DNA from 3 places in the Propionibacterium freudenreichii subsp. freudenreichii genome. Region 1 is predicted to be linked to each of the others. Evidence: predicted binding sites of a transcription regulator. Region 1 holds the regulator's gene; each other region holds the start of a gene.
What was found. The regulator HrcA, encoded in region 1, represses chaperone genes, less so after heat shock. The targets are predictions, from matches to a motif close to TTGGCACTCGNNNNNNNCGAGTGCCAA.
Positions count from the first base shown of each region.

Region 2: the regulator HrcA is predicted to act here: its motif matches at 2,946-2,972, upstream of groES (co-chaperone GroES).
Region 3: the regulator HrcA is predicted to act here: its motif matches at 1,836-1,862, upstream of groL (chaperonin GroEL).

Region 1 covers NZ_CP010341.1:965,661-971,867, forward strand. The annotation lists gene hemW (radical SAM family heme chaperone HemW) at 1-906, shown strand, start outside; gene RM25_RS04085 (DUF3097 domain-containing protein) at 1,001-1,882, shown strand; gene RM25_RS04090 (inositol monophosphatase family protein) at 1,960-2,736, shown strand; gene hrcA (heat-inducible transcriptional repressor HrcA) at 2,994-4,004, shown strand; gene dnaJ (molecular chaperone DnaJ) at 4,017-5,225, shown strand; gene RM25_RS04105 (16S rRNA (uracil(1498)-N(3))-methyltransferase) at 5,222-5,971, shown strand; gene RM25_RS04110 (metallophosphoesterase) at 5,960-6,207, opposite strand, start outside.
Region 2 covers NZ_CP010341.1:709,974-716,180, reverse strand. The annotation lists gene guaB (IMP dehydrogenase) at 1-743, opposite strand, end outside; gene groL (chaperonin GroEL) at 890-2,482, opposite strand; gene groES (co-chaperone GroES) at 2,504-2,800, opposite strand; gene RM25_RS02980 (glycine betaine ABC transporter substrate-binding protein) at 3,037-4,068, opposite strand; gene RM25_RS02975 (ABC transporter permease) at 4,072-4,809, opposite strand; gene RM25_RS02970 (ABC transporter ATP-binding protein) at 4,806-6,140, opposite strand; gene RM25_RS02965 (ABC transporter permease) at 6,137-6,207, opposite strand, start outside.
Region 3 covers NZ_CP010341.1:1,969,945-1,976,151, reverse strand. The annotation lists gene manA (mannose-6-phosphate isomerase, class I) at 1-1,196, opposite strand, end outside; gene RM25_RS08660 (DUF3263 domain-containing protein) at 1,415-1,696, shown strand; gene groL (chaperonin GroEL) at 2,040-3,662, shown strand; rRNA gene RM25_RS08650 (16S ribosomal RNA) at 4,961-6,207, shown strand, end outside.

The DNA of each region.
Region 1 (6,207 bases):
CCTGCGCAGCTGGGTGAGGTGCTGGCCGACCTGCGGGACACCTTCGGCCTTGTTCCGGGTGCGGAGGTGACCACGGAGGCCAATCCCGAGACGCTCGACCGCGCCCGGCTGGAGACCTTGCTGGGGTCCGGGTTCAACCGGCTCAGCCTGGGCATGCAGTCGGCCGATGAGCAGGTGCTCGCCCGGCTGGACCGGCACCACACCCCGGGGCGGGCCCTCCAGGTGGCGCGGTGGGCGCACGAGGTCGGATTCCCCGATGTCTCTTTGGACCTGATCTACGGCACCCCCGGGGAATCGCTGGACAGCTGGCGGGCCACCCTGGACGCGGCCCTGGGCGTCGCACCCGAGCACCTGAGCGCCTACAGCCTGATCGTCGAGGAGGGCACGGCCCTTGCGCGACGCATCCGCCATGGCGAGCTCGCCATGCCCGACGAGGACGCCGAGGCCGACGAGTACCTGCTGGCCGAACGCATGCTCAGCACCGCAGGCCTGGCCAACTATGAGATCAGCAACTGGGCGCTGCCCGGACACGAGGCCCGCCACAACCTGGCGTACTGGCGTTCCGACGACTGGTGGGGCTTCGGTCCCGGGGCGCACAGCCATGTCCATGGCGTGCGCTGGTGGAATGTCAGGCACCCGCGGCGCTATGCGGCACTGCTCGGCGAGGGTGCCCGTCCCCGCGAGGACTTCGAGGTGATCGACGCGCCCACCCGCCATGAGGAGCGCGTGCTGCTGGAGCTGCGGATCGCCGATGGGCTGCCGGTCGGCGAACTCACCGGCACCGAGCGGGCGCGCCTGGCGGAGCCGCTGTCGCGCGGACTGGTCACGGTGGTGGGCGACCGGGTCCACCTCACCCTGCAGGGCCGCCTGCTTGCCGATGCGGTCACCCGCGACCTGCTGGACTGAGCGCGCGGGATTAATCCCGGGTCGCCGTGGTCGTCCCGCCCACCGGTGCGCGCGGGACGACAGGGTGCACCGGGGGTCATTAGGCTTGTGCCGCGTGAGCGCACACGATCGTTACGGACACGACGTGCTGTCGGGGGACTGGCGTCATGCCGGCAAGCCCCGCACCACCGACATGCCCCTGAGCCTTGGCCTGATCGTCGAGGTCGGATCAGATGGCTATTGCGGCGAGGTGGTCGGCTGGGAGAACGGCATGATCGTGCTGGAGGACCGCAACCAACGACGACGCACCTTCCCCGTCGGCGAATACGGCTACCTGGTGGAGGGGCGTCCCGTAGCGCTGCGCATCCCGCCGCGACGCGGTGCGAGCCAATCGCTGCGCACCCCCTCCGGTTCGCGCACCGACAGCCACGAGCAACCCCATGTGGCGCTGGGTTCGCGCATCTATGTGGAGGGACGCCACGATGCCGAGCTGGTGGAGAAGATCTGGGGTGACGACCTGCGCCACGTCGGCGTGGTGGTCGAGTACATGGGCGGCATGGATGACCTGCTGGGGATCGTCGCGGAGTTCGAACCGGCCAGGGGCCGGCGCCTCGGCGTCCTCATCGACCATCTCGTGGCGAACACGAAGGAGTCCCGGGTTGCCGCCCAGGTGCGCCATGCCGGATACGGCGACTATGTGAAGATCACGGGTCACCGATTCATCGACGTGTGGCAGACGATCAGGCCCGACGTCCTGGGTATCAAGGCCTGGCCCGACGTGCCGATGGACCGGGACTTCAAGAAGGGCACGCTCGCCGCCCTTGGCATTCCCCGCCACAAGCCGTACGCCAGGATCGACCAGGCAGACGTCGGCCGGGCCTGGCAGGCCATGCTCGCCAGGGTTTCCACATATCGTGACCTCGACATGGATTTCGTCCGGGAAGTCGAGAAGCTGATCGATTTCGTCACCCAGGACCACATCGACCAGGACAGCTGACAACCGCAGGACGCAACCGATTGCCCACACGACCATGGCAAGAGCGCTCGTGGGGGCGGTGAACAGGAGTGATGACGATGGACACCGATCAGGTGTTGGGCATCATCAAGCAGGTCAGTGCTGACATCGTCGAGCCTCGCTTCCGTGCCCTGCACGAGGACGAGATCGATTCAAAGGCACCCGGCGACTATGTGACGGTGGCCGACCGGGAGGCCGAGCGCGCACTGTCGCAGCAGTTGCGGGCCGGCGCCCGCGATGCGGTGGTGGTCGGCGAGGAGGGGTCCTTCGTCGATCCCGGCCAGTTGGACGCCATCGGCGTGGCGCCGCACTGCTTCGTGGTGGACCCGTTGGACGGCACCAACAACTTCGTGCGCGGCTCGGAGGACTTCGCCGTGATGGTGGCCGAGCTGCGCGGGGTGGAGACCGTCGGCGCCTGGATCTACCAGCCGCGCGCGGGCAAGGCCTATGTGGCCACCCGGGGCGGCGGGGTCTACTGCAATGGCGAACGGATCAGCGCGGCACCCATCCACGTTCCGCCCCAGGGGGCCAGCACCTTCCGGGCCTGGCGCGGCTTTGACGAGGAGGGGCGAATCGCCCCGGTGATCCCCGCCAGCGGCTCGGCCGGGATCGACTACCCGCATGTGGTCACCGCAGCCATCGACTTCGTCGTCTACCGCTTCCCCAAGCCGTGGGATCACCTGCCCGGCCAGCTCATGCTGCAGGAGCTCGGCGGCGACGTCGTGCACCTGGACGGACGCCTCTACCGACCGGGCAGCGGCAGGATGGCGATCCTGTCATGTCGTGACCTGGCGACGGGCCGTCGCGTGGCCAGCGGCTGGCCGCGCCGCGACTGAGCCGCGCGTCACTGCGTCCGGCCTGCCGCGCGGGGCCTACTTTCCGGGACCCACCGCGTCGGGTCCACCGCGGGCAGGCGGGCCCGTCCGCGTGCGTGGCCGGCACTGGCGGCCGAGGAGTAAACTGGCACTCTAGGGCATGGATTGCCAAGCGACGTAGACAGCCAGTGGAACATGGCCTTCGGGGCCGGGCGGGCCATGTCGTTGGGTCGTGCCCCCGCAGACCGGGCCCATCAGAGCACGCGACAGAGGAAACGATGATCGACGATCGCAAATTGGATGTGCTGCGAGCCATCGTGACCGACTATGTCGCCAGCCGCGAGCCCGTGGGCAGCAAGGCCCTGGTGGAACGCCATCACCTTGACGTCTCGCCGGCCACGGTGCGCAACGACATGGCAGCGCTGGAGGAGGAGGGCTATCTCACCCAGCCCCACACGAGCGCGGGACGGATCCCCACGGACAAGGGCTACCGGCTCTTCGTCGATCGCATCGCCCAGGTGAAGCCCCTGTCGCCGGCCGAGCGCCGCGCCGTGTCCACCTTCCTGGAAGGGGCGGTGGACCTGGAGGACGTGGTGCGTCGCACCGTGCGACTGCTGGCCGTGATCACCCACCAGGTGGCGATCGTGCAGTACCCCGAGTCGAACGCGGCCCGGTTGCGCCACGTCGAGGTGGTGACCCTGTCGCCCGAAATGGCCATCGTCATCGTGGTGAACAGTGCCGGCACCGTCTACCAGCGCAGCATCCGCGTGCCCGAACACAGCGATGATGACCTGCAGTTCGTCCGCGACGCCGTCAATGCCGCCGTCGACGGCGAGCCGCCGGCCGGCGCCATCGAGGCGCTCAATGCCCTGGCCGAGCAACCGCTGCCGCGGTTGGGATCCAGCGTCGTCGCGTCAGTGCTCGACATGTTGGCCACCGACGAGGCCCCGCGCGTGGCCGTGGGCGGAGTGCCGAACCTCACGCGGTTCGGCGCCGAGTTCGAGACCACCGTCAAGCCGGTGCTCGAGGCCCTTGAGGAACAGATGGTCCTGTTGCGCCTCGTGGGCGAGGCGGCAGCGGATCATCCCGGTGACGTGGCGGTGCGCATCGGCCAGGAGAATCCCTTCGCACCCCTGAAGACCACTTCGGTGGTGGCCTCCAGCTATGGATCCTTTGAGGCCAGTGCCAATCTGGGCATTGTGGGTCCCACCCGGATGGACTATCCGTCCACCATGGCGGCGGTTCGCGCCGTCGCTCGTTACGTCGGCCAGTTCCTGGCGGAAGGTTGATTTCACCTACTCATGAGCAGTGATTACTACGAGGTGCTGGGCATCGGACGTGATGCCTCCGCCGAGCAGATCAAGCGGGCCTATCGCAAGAAGGCCATGCAGGTCCACCCCGATGTGACCAGCGATCCTGATGCCGAGGAGAAGTTCAAGCAGGTCAATGAGGCCTACGAGGTGCTCTCCGACCCGCAGAAGAAGTCGATCTACGATCGTGGTGGCGATCCGGCCCATGCCGGTGCCGGCGCCGGCGGCGGCTTCGACCCCTTCGGAGGGTTCGGCGGATTCAACGGCGGCGGCCAGATGGGCTTCGACGTGGGTGACCTGCTCGGGGCCATGTTCGGTGCCGGCGGCACCACGCGTGGGCCACGCTCGCGGGTGCGCCAGGGCTCCGACCAACTCGTGCGCCTCGACCTCACGCTCGCCCAGGCAGCCTTCGGCACCGAGGCGCCGCTGACGCTGGACACCTATGTGGTCTGTCCCCACTGCCACGGCCAGGGCTCGGCCAACGGTGAGGAGCCCGTGACCTGCACCCAGTGCCACGGTTCGGGATCAATCACCCAGATCCAGCACTCCTTCCTCGGCGATATCCGGTCCACCGCCACCTGCCCCACCTGTCAGGGCTACGGCTCGGTCATCACCGATCCCTGCCCCGAGTGCTCGGGTGAGGGTCGGGTACGGGCCCGTCGCGACATCACCGTCAAGGTGCCTGCCGGGGTGAGCACCGGCAACCGCATCCAGCTGCGCAGCCAGGCCGAGGTCGGCACCGGCGGGGGACCGGCCGGGGACCTCTACGTCGAGGTGAACGTGCAGCCCCACGAGGTGTTCACCAGGGACGGTGACAACCTCGAGATGATGCTGACCATCCCGATGACCGCTGCGGCGCTCGGCTGCAAGGTGCCCATCAAGACCCTTGAGTCCGAACTGGCCGATGCCGACCCCAAGAAGTCCACTGTGGAACTCGCCATTCCCGCCGGCACCCAATCGGGGGCGCGGATTGCGATCAAGGGTCGCGGCGTCACGAAACTGCGTGGTCGCGACAGCAAGCAGCGTGGTGACCTCGGCGTGACCATCGTGGTGCAGACGCCCACCAAGCTCGACGAATCACAACGCAAGCTGTTGGAGGAACTGGCGGACGCGCGGGGCGAAGTCGGCGACGGCATCGCCAAGACCCATGCCGACGACAAGGGCTTCTTCGAGAAGCTGCGCAAGGCCTTCACCGGATGACCGACCCGCTCTTCCTGGCCGATATCGCCGGTGCCGGACCGGGCGATGTGGTGCTCATCGAGGGGCCGGAGGGTCGTCACGCCGCGACCGTGAAGCGCATGCGCGTCGGCGAGTCGGTCCTGGTGGCCGACGGTGCCGGCGCGGGCCTGCGCGGCGTCATCGACTCGGTGGCCAAGAACTCGGTCTCGGTGCGCGTCGGGGAGCTGATCGCCCGAAGGCCCGCGGCGCTGCACACGGTGGCCGTCCAGGCACTGGCCAAGGGCGAGCGCTCCGATATCGCCGTGGAGGCCATGACCGAGCTCGGCGTTGACGAGATCATCGCCTGGCAGGCCTCCCGCAGCATCGTGCGCTGGGAGGCCAAGGCCGAGAAGGGCCTGGCCAAGTGGCGTTCGTCGGCGCGCGCTGCCACCAAGCAGTCGCGGCGCTTCCGGATCCCGCAGGTCTCCACGGCCGGTACCCCGGGCGTTGTCGAGCGCCTGGCCCGGGCCGACCTGGCCCTGGTGCTGCACGAGGAGGCCACGACGCCACTGTCGGGGCTGAGCGTGCCGTCCGCGGGGGAGTGCGTCTTCGTGATCGGACCCGAGGGCGGCATCAGTCCCGAGGAACTTGAGGCCTTCCGGGGCGCGGGCGCACGGCTCGTCAGCCTGTCGGACGCGGTCCTGCGCGCATCCACTGCCGGAGTCGTCGCCCTGGCCCAGCTCCAGGCACTCGCCGCACGCGGCGGGCCCAACGGCTCAGACCTGTAGCTCCAGCGGAACCGGCTTGCCGCTGCTGTGCAGGCCCGACAGGTCCTTGAGCACCACGTGGTTGCGGTCGTTGGTCGTGCCCAGGGTGAGCTGGGGCATGAGGCCCATGACCTGCCAGCGGCTGCGGAACAGCCATTCCTCGGCGGCGTGGGTGGCGATGCGCCAGAAGTTGAGCAGGTAGCCGCCCTCGTAGAGGTGGAGTAGTGCGTAGCCGCCGGGGTAGGCGGCGCAGGCCG
Region 2 (6,207 bases), 260 kb from region 1:
TCCACCAGGGCCATCGCACGCTCCCAGGCATCACCGAAGACGCCCACGCCGGCACCGACCCGCAGGCGGCCCTGCGGGTCCTTCGCGGCCAGCGGGTATTGATCGGACTTCACGAAATCCTTCAGGGTGATGAGGCCCTTCAGGCGGCCCTGGTCGTCAACCAGGGGGAGCTTCTCGATCTTGTTGGTGGCCAACAGCTTGAGTGCGTCGTCGGGCTTGATGCCCACCGGGCCGGTGACCAGCGGCATCTTGGTCATGATCTCGCGCACCGGGCGCTTCGGATCGGTCTCGAAGCGCATATCGCGATTGGTGATGATGCCGAGCAGCTTGTCGTCGGCGTCGATCACGGGCACGCCGCTGATGTGGAAATTGCCACACAGTTCGTCGGCCTCGGCCAGCGTGGCTTCCGGGCCGATGGTGATGGGCTCAACCACCATGCCGGCCTCGGAGCGCTTCACCCGATCGACCATGTGCGCCTGGTCGTCGATCGACAGATTGCGGTGGATGATGCCCAGACCGCCCTCGCGCGCCATCGCGATGGCCATGCGGCTCTCGGTGACGGTGTCCATCGCGGCCGACAGCAGCGGCGTCTTCAGACGGATGTTGCGGGTGATCTGTGCGCTGGTGTCAACCTCGGAGGGAATCACATCGGACTCGCTGGGCTGAAGCAAGACATCATCGAAGGTAAGGCCAAGTGGAGCGAAGGGCTCCGGAGCTCCTGCTGCGTTCAGTCCATCTGCCATTGAATGAGCCCTTTCGTTTGACCTGAGGATGGACGCATTCTAGCTCGCCCCTGACAAGCACAAATGGGGCTCCCACAGGGAGCCCCATCCATGCCTTGCGATCACTGCGATCCTGAGGGTCTCAACGTCGCAGTGATCCGACGTGCCTACTTGGCGGCGTCGTCATCCTCTTCCGGCTTGTTCACCACGAGCGTCTCGGTGGTGAGCAGCAGGCTGGCGATCGATGCCGCATTGGCCAGCGCGGAGCGGGTGACCTTGACCGGGTCGATGACGCCCTGGTCGATGAGGTTCCCGTACTCGCCGGTCTTGGCGTTGAATCCCTCGTTGGCCTTCATCTCGGCCACGCGGGACACGATCACATAACCCTGCTCGCCACCGTTCTCGGCGATCCAACGGGCCGGCTCGACGACCGCGCGCTGCACGATCTGCGCGCCGACCTTCTCGTCGCCGGACACATCGAGATCCGACAGCGCATCGGCTGCGTGCACCAGGGCGGCACCGCCGCCTGCGACGATGCCCTCCTCGATGGCGGCACGCGTGGCGGACACGGCGTCCTCAATGCGGTGCTTCTTCTCGTTGAGCTCGACCTCGGTGGCTGCGCCAACCTTGATCACGCAGACGCCACCGGCGAGCTTCGCAACCCGCTCGGACAGCTTCTCGCGGTCCCAATCGGAGTCGGTGCGCTCGATCTCGGCATGCAGCTGCTTGACGCGGCCCTGCACATCGGAGTCCTTGCCGGCACCCTCGACGATCGTGGTGTCGTCCTTGGTGACCACCACGCGACGGGCGCGCCCGAGGTCCTCCAGGCTCACCTCGGCCAGCTTGAGGCCGACGGTCTCGGAGATCACCTGGCCACCGGTCAGGATGGCGATGTCCTCGAGGATCGCCTTGCGACGATCACCGAAGGCCGGGGCCTTGACGGCCACGGCATTGAAGGTGCCACGGATCTTGTTGACCACCAGGGTGGACAGTGCCTCGCCGTCGATGTCCTCGGCGATGATCACCAGCTGACCCTTGGCCGCGATGACCTTCTCGAGCACCGGCAGCAGGTCGTTCATCGAGGAGATCTTGCCGTCGTTGATGAGGATGTAGGGGTCGTCCATGACGGCCTCCATGCGATCCTGATCGGTGACGAAGTAGGGCGACACATAGCCCTTGTCGAACTGCATGCCCTCGGTGAATTCGAGCTCGGTGCCCAGGGTCTGCGATTCCTCGACGGTGATGACGCCGTCCTTGCCCACCTTGTCGAAGGCGTCGGCGATGATCTTGCCGATGCCCTGGTCGCGGGAGCTGATGGTGGCCACATTGGCCATGTCATCGGTGGTCTGCACCTCACGGGCGGCACTGTGCAGGGAATCGACCAGGGCCTTGACGGCCTTGTCGATGCCACGCTTCAGCCCCACGGGGTTGGTGCCCGACGCGACGGCGCGCAGGCCCTCGTGCACGAGCGCCTGGGCCAGCACGGTGGCGGTGGTGGTGCCATCGCCGGCCACGTCGTTGGTCTTGGTGGCGACTTCCTTGGCCAGCTGAGCACCCAGGTTCTCGAAGGGATCGGTGAGCTCAACCTCCTTGGCCACGGTCACACCATCGTTGGTGATGGTGGGAGCGCCCCAGCTCTTGTCAAGCACGACGTAGCGGCCCTTGGGGCCAAGCGTCACCTTGACGGTATTGGCGAGGACGTCCACGCCACGCTCGAGGGCGCGCCGTGCCTCCTCGTCGAATGCAAGTTCCTTAGCCATATAACTAATCCCGTCCCGGCGTTACTTGACGACGACCGCGAGGATGTCGCGGGCGTTGAGCAGCAGGTAGTCGGTGTTGTTGTACTTGACCTCGGTGCCGCCGTACTTGGAGAAGACGACGACGTCGCCCTCCTTGACGTCCATCGGCACGCGGACGCCCTTGTCGTCAACGCGGCCGGGCCCCACAGCGAGGACCTTGCCCTCCTGCGGCTTCTCCTTGGCGGTCTCGGGAATCACCAGGCCGGAAGCGGTGGTGGTTTCGGCTTCCAGCGGCTCTACGAGGACACGGTCCTCGAGCGGCTTGATCGTGGTTGCCACGTCAAACCCCTTTCTTCACTAGTCCAGCGCCGGGGTTGCCGGCGCACACGTTTATCTTGTCCTGACCAGTGGGACGTCGTCGCGGTGCCATCCCCTGGGTTGGCACTCCCCAGCGGAGAGCGCCAACTAACAAGTTATACCCCGCCTAGCACTCGATCAAGCCGAGTGCCAGAGATAGTTGAGCGCGGGAGGCTCATCCCTGCTGAAGCTCCCGCGCCCATCCGTCACCGTCGTGATCAGGATTTCGGCTTGGTAATGAATCCCTGGGCGATGAGCCAGTCATAGGCCACATCGGCCGGCTCGCGACCCTGCACGTCCACCTCGGCGTTCATCGCCAGCAACGCATCGTTGGTGAGGGCCTTGGAGACCGGGTCGAACAGCTCGCGGTACTGGTCGGCCGCCTTGTTGTAGGTCTTCTGGCGCATCACGGGCGACACATTGTAATTCGGGAAGAAGTGCCGGTCGTCCTCCAACACCGTGAGGTTGAGCGCCTTGATGCGCCCATCGGTGGTGAACACCTCGCCGAAGTTGCACAGCCCGTCGGCGGTGGCCGAATAGATGGCGCCGGTGTCGAGCACCTTGCGCTGCACCTGGCCCAGCGACAGGTCGTACTTGGCGGCCATCGGCTCGAAGCCGTCATTGCGGCTGTTGAGCTCGCTCTCGACGCAGAAGCTCAGCTCGGACGACGGCAGCGCCGCCAGGTCGGACAGCTTGCTGACGCCCAACCGGTCCTTGGTCTTCTGGGTGATCGCGAAGCCGTAGGTGTTGTTCATCGGCGCCGGGGGGAGCCAGACCATGTGGTTCTTCGCCAGGTCCTCGTCGCGCACCGCCACATACTGCTGTTCGGGATCGATGATCGGATCGGAATGGCCCAGGTAGCTGATCCACCCGGTGCCGGTGTACTCCCACTGGAAGTCGATCTGGCCGCTGAGCAGGGCCTGGCGTGCCGACGACGAGCCCGGGATATTGGTCAGGTCGTTCACATCGGCACCGGCCGACTTCAGTAGGATCACCGCGATCTTGCCGAGCACCAGCTGCTCGGTGAAGTTCTTCGAACCAACTGCGACGCTCTGGTCGCGCAGGCTGATGTCGGCCAGCGAACCGGCCAGCTTGCCCTTCGCCGACAGCCCGCCGCCGGTGCCCAGAGCACACGACGAGAACATCAGCGAACAGGCCACCACCAGCAGGATCATCAGCCGACGCGGCGAGGGACGCAGCCCCCGCGGCGTGCCGTCCACAACCCGGGATTCATGCACGTGCTTGCCCATTGCTCACAGTCCCTTCGGTTGCGTTGCCAGTTCGAGCACCTGGCCGGCCCACTCCACCAGCAGCGCCAACAGCGCCACCAGCACGGCTCCCGACACCAGGATGCGGAAGCGGAACAGGGTGATGCCCGTCTGGATCAGGGCCCCCAGGCCACCGGCATTGATGAAGGTGCCGAAGGCGGCGGTGCCCACCAGCAGCACCAGTGCGGTGCGCACACCCGACATGATCACCGGGACGGCGAGCGGCAGTTCGATGCGCCACAGCACCCCGAAGTCGGAGATTCCCATGCCGCGACCGGCCTCCACCAGCGTCGGATCGACGCCCTGCAGTCCGGTGATGGTGTTCTGCAGCACCGGCAGGAAGGCGTAGATGCTCAGGGCCACGACGGCCGTGGGCACGCCGAAGCCCATGGCCATGGCCAACAGGACGATGACGCCGATCACGGGAGCAGCCTGCCCGGCGTTCGCGACGGCAACCACCGCAGGGGCGGCACGCCGGAAGCGCGGACGGGTGAGCAGCACGCCGATCGGGATGGCGGTGACCAGCACCACCACGGTGCAGATCGCCGTGAGCACGATGTGTTGCACGAACAACTCGCCGATCGTGCCCCAGGCGAGCTGGCGGGCCTCGATGTCGTCGAGGGTTGCGGTGGCGCGCCAGATGAGCCACGCGATGAAGCCGACAAGCACCAGGATCGGGATCCCGATGACCTGACGGCTGGCGCCCTCAGGCTTCAACTTCACTTCGTGGCCCCCTCGGACTCGCCGGTGGCGGCCTGCGCCGCGGCGGCCTTCTCGGCGGCCTCGGCACGGGCGTCGGCCTCCTCGGCGACCCTCTCCTTCTCGGCGCGGGTCCGCGCGGCGCTGGCATTGATGTCGCGCACATGTTGGGTGATCTGGTCGAAGGTGGCGATGCCGAGCAGGTGGCCGTCGTCGTCGATCACCACGGCCCCCTCGTGCATCGAGGTGACCAGGGTGTCGAGCACCGTGTCGAGGGTGACGTCGCGGGTGAGCAGGATCGGCTGGCGTCCCGGGCGGGCATGCACCACCTTGCCGCGCAGGTTCGTCGTCCACAGCCAGTCGACGGGACGATCGTCCTCGTCGAGCACCACCACCTGATCGCGCTTCTGGTGACGCGCCTCGCGCAGGGCCGTGTGCACCGAGTCGCCGGCGTGCACGGTGGCGGCCTGCTCGAGCTGGATCGACGCCAGCGTCTGCAGGGAGAGCTGCTTGAGCGCCGAATCCTGGCCGACGAAATCGGCCACGAACTCATCGGCCGGATTGGCCAGGATGCGCTCGGCGGTGTCGTACTGGGCGATGTGGCCGTGGTCCTTCATCACCAGGATGCGATCGCCGAGCTTGATGGCCTCGTCGATGTCGTGGGTGACGATCACCATGGTCTTGTGCAGGGTGGCCTGCACGGCCAGCAACTCGTCCTGCAGGCGCGCCCGGGTGATCGGGTCGACGGCACCGAAGGGCTCGTCCATGAGCAGCACGGGCGGATCGGCGGCCAGCCCGCGGGCCACGCCGACGCGCTGCTGCTGCCCACCGGACAGTTCCTTGGGATAGCGCTCGCGGTATTCGGCCGGGTCGAGGCCGACCAGCACGAGCAATTCGTCGATGCGCTTGTTGATGCGCGCCTTCTTCCAGTTGAGCAGGCGCGGCACCACGGCGATGTTGTCGGCCACCGTCATGTGCGGGAACAGGCTGCCGCCCTGGATGACATAGCCGATCTGGGTGCGCAGCTTGTCGGGGTTCAGGTCGCGGGTATCGCGCCCCCCGATGGTGATGGCGCCGCTGGTCGGCTCGATGAGCCGGTTGATCATCTTGAGGCTGGTGGTCTTGCCCGAGCCGGACAGGCCGACGAAGGTGACGATCTCCCCGGCCGGAATGGTCAGGCTGAGGTGGTCGACCGCCGGGATGTCCTGGCCCGGATAGGCCTTCACGACGTCGTCGAAGACGATCTCGACGCCGGAGGTCTCGGAGGATCCCGCCGTGGGGACGGCCGGCGCGGGCGCGTCGTGGGGCTGCCGGGCAGTGGTCGAATTATCAGGCGTGCTGGATTCGCTGCTCATGCGCGGATTCCTTTCGAGATGGACAGACGGCCGATGAGCACCAGGACGGCATCCGCCACCAGGGCGA
Region 3 (6,207 bases), 1.0 Mb from region 1:
ATCGCCTCGTGGAGACCGGGGGCCGCCAGGAATGCCAGGCAACTTCCCTTGAGGGTGACGTCCTCGCCGGCGTCGAAGAAGGCCGACTGGCCCTGCACGAGTTCGGCCTTGTGCTGGCCCCGGGCGTCCATCACGTCAACATGGCCCTCGATCACCAGCAGGATGCGCGACATCTGCTGGGCGGGCAGGGTCACCGTGCGGTCGGGCGACAATTCGGCGCGCCACAGGGCGAACTGCTCGTCGGGCGTCTGGTAGCGGGCCAGGCCACCACCGACGGGGGTCGGGGTGATGATCTGCGGCGTGCTCGGGCTGAAGTCCAGCAGGTCCACCAGGGCCTTCACGTCAATGTGCTTGTGGGTCAGCCCGCCCCGCACCACGTTGTCGGAGCTTGCCATGATCTCGATTCCGGTGCCCTGCACGTAGGCGTGCAGCACATCGGCCTGCACCCGCAGTCCCTGCCCCGGCTTCAGCGTGAAGTGGTTCAGCAGCAGGGCCGCGAGGATGCCCGGGTCGCTGGGGTAGAACTCGTCGAGGCGCAGTGCCAGGCGGGCGAAGTCGCCGAGCGGCGACTTGTCGTGCTCATGGGGCAGCGCCGCGGCGAGCACCCCGTTCACCATGGCCTTGTGCTCGTCGTCGGGACACAGGCATTCGAGGAACACCTCGGCCAGGCCCGCCTCGGCGCCGCGGTGGCGCAGCGGGCCGATCAACGATTCCAGGGGTTCGCGCGGCTGCAGCTCGTCGAACAGGGCCACGGTGCGCTTGGGATCACGGAAGCCGGCCAGCGCCTCGAAGGGGCTCAGCGCCACCAGCACCTCCGGCTTGGGCCAGGTGTCCTTGAAGGTGCGCTTCGGGTCGTCCACCGGCACCCCGCGTGCTTCCTCGGCGGCGAATCCGGCCTCGGCCTGTTCCGCGGAGGGATGTGCCTGCAGGCTCAGTGGCTGGGCGGCGGCGAGGATCTTCATCAGGAAGGGCAGCTTGCCGCCGAAGCGCTCATTCACCGGGCCGCCCAACAACTGCGGTTCATCGGCCAGTAGCCGGTCCAGGGTGGTGCCGTCCACCTTGGCAGGTGCGGAGTCGTGCGCGCCCAGCCAGTACTCGGCCTGCGGCGTCTCATCGGGCACGGTGCCGAGGATGGCTGGAATGGCTGTGGGTGATCCCCAGGCGTAGTTCTTCACGATGCCTGTCAGAGATCGCATGCTCTTCCTTCTCTCAGGTCCTGCGTTTCCAGGTCCTGCTTTCGGGCCTTCTGTGGCGATGTCGTGCTCCGCGATGGCCGCACCCCTCACCGGTCCGGCGCTGTCCATCATGTCAGTTGGAGGCCCCGGCCGGGCAATATCCCCAGCCGCCGCCGCGGGCCGTGTCGCCGGTTCCACAGGCTTTCAGACCATGGGCGGTGAGTCGTTAGACTGCGGGTATGCCCCAGGTAGCACACGACGCGCAGAGCGGCCCCGAGTTGTCGCCGCGCGACATCGCGATCCTCGACTTCGAGAAGACCTGGTGGAAGTCACGCGTCTCCAAGGAGCAGGAGATCCGGGAACGCTTCGACCTGTCGACCCCGCGCTATTACCTGATCCTGAACTCGCTGATCGACCGTCCCGAGGCCCTGGCCCACGATCCGCTGTTGGTGAAGCGACTGCGTCGCCTGCGTGAGCAGCGCCAACGGGAGCGGTCGGCGCACCGGCTGCACAAGGCCTAGCGCCCCCGGGGCAGTGATTGCCCTTGTCGACGCCGCAACGGCGGTGCAACGGGCCCTCGTCCCGACGTTCGGGCGTCCCCCGAAGTGCCTGCGGGGCCATCCATGGTTGAGTCGGGGCGGCTCAAGTCCACGTCAGACCTTTGCACTCGCTTCGGTCGAGTGCTAAAAATGGTGTTAGCACTCGGCGTGGCTGAGTGCCACGCAGGGAATCGAGGGTGAGGCCGGAAACCGGTCGTCCGTCGCGGGCACCATCATTCCCCTCCGACAAGTACCCGGGGGCCGTTGGCCCTCGCCAACATACGAAGCGCCGGCAGTCTGCGGCGCGGGAGGATTCCCACCAACAATGGCAAAGCTTATTGAATTCGACAGCGAGGCCCGCCGCGGCCTTGAAGAGGGCATGAACACCCTCGCAGACGCGGTCAAGGTGACGCTCGGCCCCAAGGGTCGCAATGTCGTGTTGGAGAAGTCGTGGGGCGCCCCCACCATCACCAACGACGGCGTCTCGATCGCCAAGGAGATCGAGCTTGCTGACCCCTACCACAAGATCGGCGCTGAGCTGGTCAAGGAGGTCGCCAAGAAGACTGACGACGTCGCCGGCGACGGCACCACCACCGCAACGGTCCTGGCACAGGCAATGGTCCGCGAGGGCCTGCGCAATGTCACGGCCGGTGCCAACCCCATCGAGCTGAAGCGTGGCATTGAGAAGGCCACCGAGGCCATCAGCAAGCAGCTGAGCGCGATGGCCATTGACGTCGAGACGCGCGAGCAGATCGCCCAGACCGCGTCGATCTCCGCTGGCGATGAGTCCGTCGGCGAGCAGATCGCCGAGGCCATGGACAAGGTCGGCAAGGAAGGCGTCATCACCGTCGAGGATTCGAACACCTTCGGCCTGGAGCTCGAGCTCACCGAGGGCATGAACTTCGACAAGGGCTACATCAGCCCCTACTTCGTCACCGACACCGAGCGCATGGAAGCCGTGCTCGACGATCCCTACATCCTGATCGTCGACGGCAAGGTCAGCTCGTTGAAGGACCTGCTGCCCATCCTTGAGAAGGTGCAGCAGACGGGCAAGGCGCTCCTGGTGATCGCCGAGGACGTCGATGGTGAGGCCCTGGCCGGCCTGATCGTCAACAAGATCCGTGGCACCTTCAAGAGCGTCGCCGTCAAGGCCCCCGCCTTCGGTGACCGTCGCAAGGCCATGCTCGGCGACATCGCCACCCTCACCGGTGGCCAGGTCGTTTCCGAGACCGTGGGCCTGTCGCTCGACACCCTGCCCGTGGAAATGCTCGGGCGTGCCCGCAGCATCACCGTGAGCAAGGACGCCACCACCATCGTCGATGGCGCTGGCGACAAGGACCAGATCCAGGGCCGCATCAAGCAGATCCGCAACGAAATCGAGAACTCTGATTCCGATTACGACCGCGAGAAGCTGCAGGAGCGCCTGGCGAAGCTGGCCGGCGGCGTGGCCGTCATCAAGGTCGGCGCAGCCACCGAGGTCGAGGCCTCCGAGCTGAAGCACCGCATCGAGGATGCCGTGCGCAACGCCAAGGCTGCCGTCGAAGAGGGCATCCTTCCCGGCGGCGGCGTGGCCCTGATCCAGGCGGCCAAGGCCGCCACGCTCGAGGGCCTCACGGCTGACGAGCAGATCGGTGCCGAGATCGTCTTCACCTCTGCCGAGGCTCCGCTGAAGCAGATTGCCACCAATGCCGGCCTCGAGGGCGGCGTCGTGGCAGAGAAGGTGAAGGGCCTCAAGCCCGGCGAGGGCCTGAACGCGGCTACCGGCGAGTACGAGGACCTGGTGAAGGCCGGCGTCATCGATCCGGCCAAGGTCACCCGCTCCGCGCTGGTGAATGCCTCGTCGATCGCCGGACTGTTCCTCACCACTGAGGCAGTCATCGCCATCAAGCCCGAGCCGAAGCCTGCTGCTCCGGCCGGCGCTGGTGACGAGATGGGCGGCATGTACTGATAGACGGTATGTGCAGGTAGCTGCATGGACAGGTGACAGGTCGGTTGCACGGATGGTGGATACCCACCAGATGGTGACAACGCCCTCGCCCCCGACATGCGGGCTACATCGCATCACCTGAACGACGAGTGCACGCGTGGTTGGTGCACGACAAGCGGTGGGGTCGGCTCTTCGGAGTCGGCCCCACCGCTTTGTCGTGGGCCGGTCTTGTCAGAGGACCTAGCCTTCGGGGTCCGCTAGTTGTGGGGGATCCCGCGAGGAGGTGTCCGGGGCCGGCTGTGCCCGGGGACCCTGTCTTGTCCGTGGGAGCGTCCCGTCCGGGGGCTGTCGTGCCTCGGCGACCGTCTTCCACCTGCACCTGCTCCTATAGGAGGCCCTGCGTTACTGACCACCGCGTTGTGGACGGCATCACCGCCTGAGTCGGTGCTCCGCCGGATCCACCGCGCGGCGCGACAGCTACGACCATCTCAGGGCTCGCCCCTCACTCAACGCCACAACGTGTCCGGAGAGAACACGCTGGGACACCCGTGTTGGTCTCCACCGGCGCGGGGACGTGCCGGGCAGGGAGTCAGCGCACCTTCCCCCAGGGAGGGGACGCCACAGCCGGTAGGGGCCGCGCACTCCCCATGCCAGCAGGGACGGGCAGAAGCGCGCTCGCCCTTGTGGGTCGCCGCGCGCCCCGGGCCACCCTGGTGTGGCTCTGTTCCCGCAGACCGCATGCGGGGGCAGAGGCAGGGGCAGACAGCAGGTAGCGGCCAGTAGGGGGGGTGGACGCGGGAAGGGAGCCCCCGCGAGCGATCGTCCCAGGGCCGTTCGGAGGGGGTGGGACCTCTCATTTGACATCTGCTGCAGGAGCACGTAATGTTGTCCGAGCTGCCGCAGGGTGGTTCACAACTCAACAAAGGGCCTGAATCAAGGGCTGAGTGCCAAGTGCATAAAGCCTGAGAATTGAGCCCGACAAAGACGGTTCACCGGATTTGATTTGTTGGTGTGAATGCTCTACGATAGTTAAGTCACCTCGAGTTGGTGCCTGAAGGAAGTTTTTGGGTGTTGGTTCGTGTGTGTCCGTTTCTTGAGAACTCAACAGCGTGTCTTTTTATAGTCAATGATTTTATTTTGTTTCCGTGATCGTTGATGGTCCTGCTTTGGTGGGATTGTTGATGGTTTTGGATTCCTTTGTAGTTTGTATTATTTGATTGAGTCCAGTTTTTGGGCTTGGTCAGGTTCTACTTTTTGTTGACGGTTTCTGCTGTGGTCCTGTCCTTTTGGGGTGGGGTTGTGGTTGTGCCGATATTTTTTCAACGGAGAGTTTGATCCTGGCTCAGGACGAACGCTGGCGGCGTGCTTAACACATGCAAGTCGGACGGTAAGGCCCCTTTCGGGGGGTACACGAGTGGCGAACGGGTGAGTAACACGTGAGGAACGTGCCCTTGACTTCGGTATAGCTCCAGGAAACTGGTGGTAATCCCGAATATGAGCCTGGCCTGCATGGGTCGGGTTGGAAAGCTTTATGCGGTCAGGGATCGTCTCGCGGCCTATCAGCTTGTTGGTGGGGTAATGGCCTACCAAGGCAGCGACGGGTAGCCGGCCTGAGAGGGTGACCGGCCACATTGGGACTGAGATACGGCCCAGACTCCTACGGGAGGCAGCAGTGGGGAATATTGCACAATGGGCGCAAGCCTGATGCAGCAACGCCGCGTGCGGGATGACGGCCTTCGGGTTGTAAACCGCTTTCATCCATGACGAAGCGCAAGTGACGGTAGTGGGAGAAGAAGCACCGGCTAACTACGTGCCAGCAGCCGCGGTGATACGTAGGGTGCGAGCGTTGTCCGGAATTATTGGGCGTAAAGAGCTTGTAGGCGGTTGATCACGTCGGAAGTGAAATTCCAGGGCTTAACTCTGGGCTTGCTTTCGATACGGGTTGACTTGAGGAATGTAGGGGAGAATGGAACTCTCGGTGGAGCGGTGGAATGCGCAGATATCGGGAAGAACACCAGTGGCGAAGGCGGTTCTCTGGACATTTCCTGACGCTGAGAAGCGAAAGCGTGGGGAGCAAACAGGCTTAGATACCCTGGTAGTCCACGCCGTAAACGGTGGGTACTAGGTGTGGGTCCCTTCCACGGGGTCCGTGCCGTAGCTAACGCATTAAGTACCCCGCCTGGGGAGTACGGCCGCAAGGCTAAAACTCAAAGGAATTGACGGGGCCCCGCACAAGCGGCGGAGCATGCGGATTAATTCGATGCAACGCGAAGAACCTTACCTGGGTTTGACATGTACTGGAAGCGTTCAGAGATGGGCGTGCCTTTTTGGCTGGTACACAGGTGGTGCATGGCTGTCGTCAGCTCGTGTCGTGAGATGTTGGGTTAAGTCCCGCAACGAGCGCAACCCTCGTCCAATGTTGCCAGCAGTTCGGCTGGGGACTCATTGGAGACCGCCGGGGCCAACTCGGAGGAAGGTGGGGATGAGGTCAAGTCATCATGCCCCTTATGTCCAGGGCTTCACGCATGCTACAATGGCCGGTACAAAGAGTTGCGAGCCTGTGAGG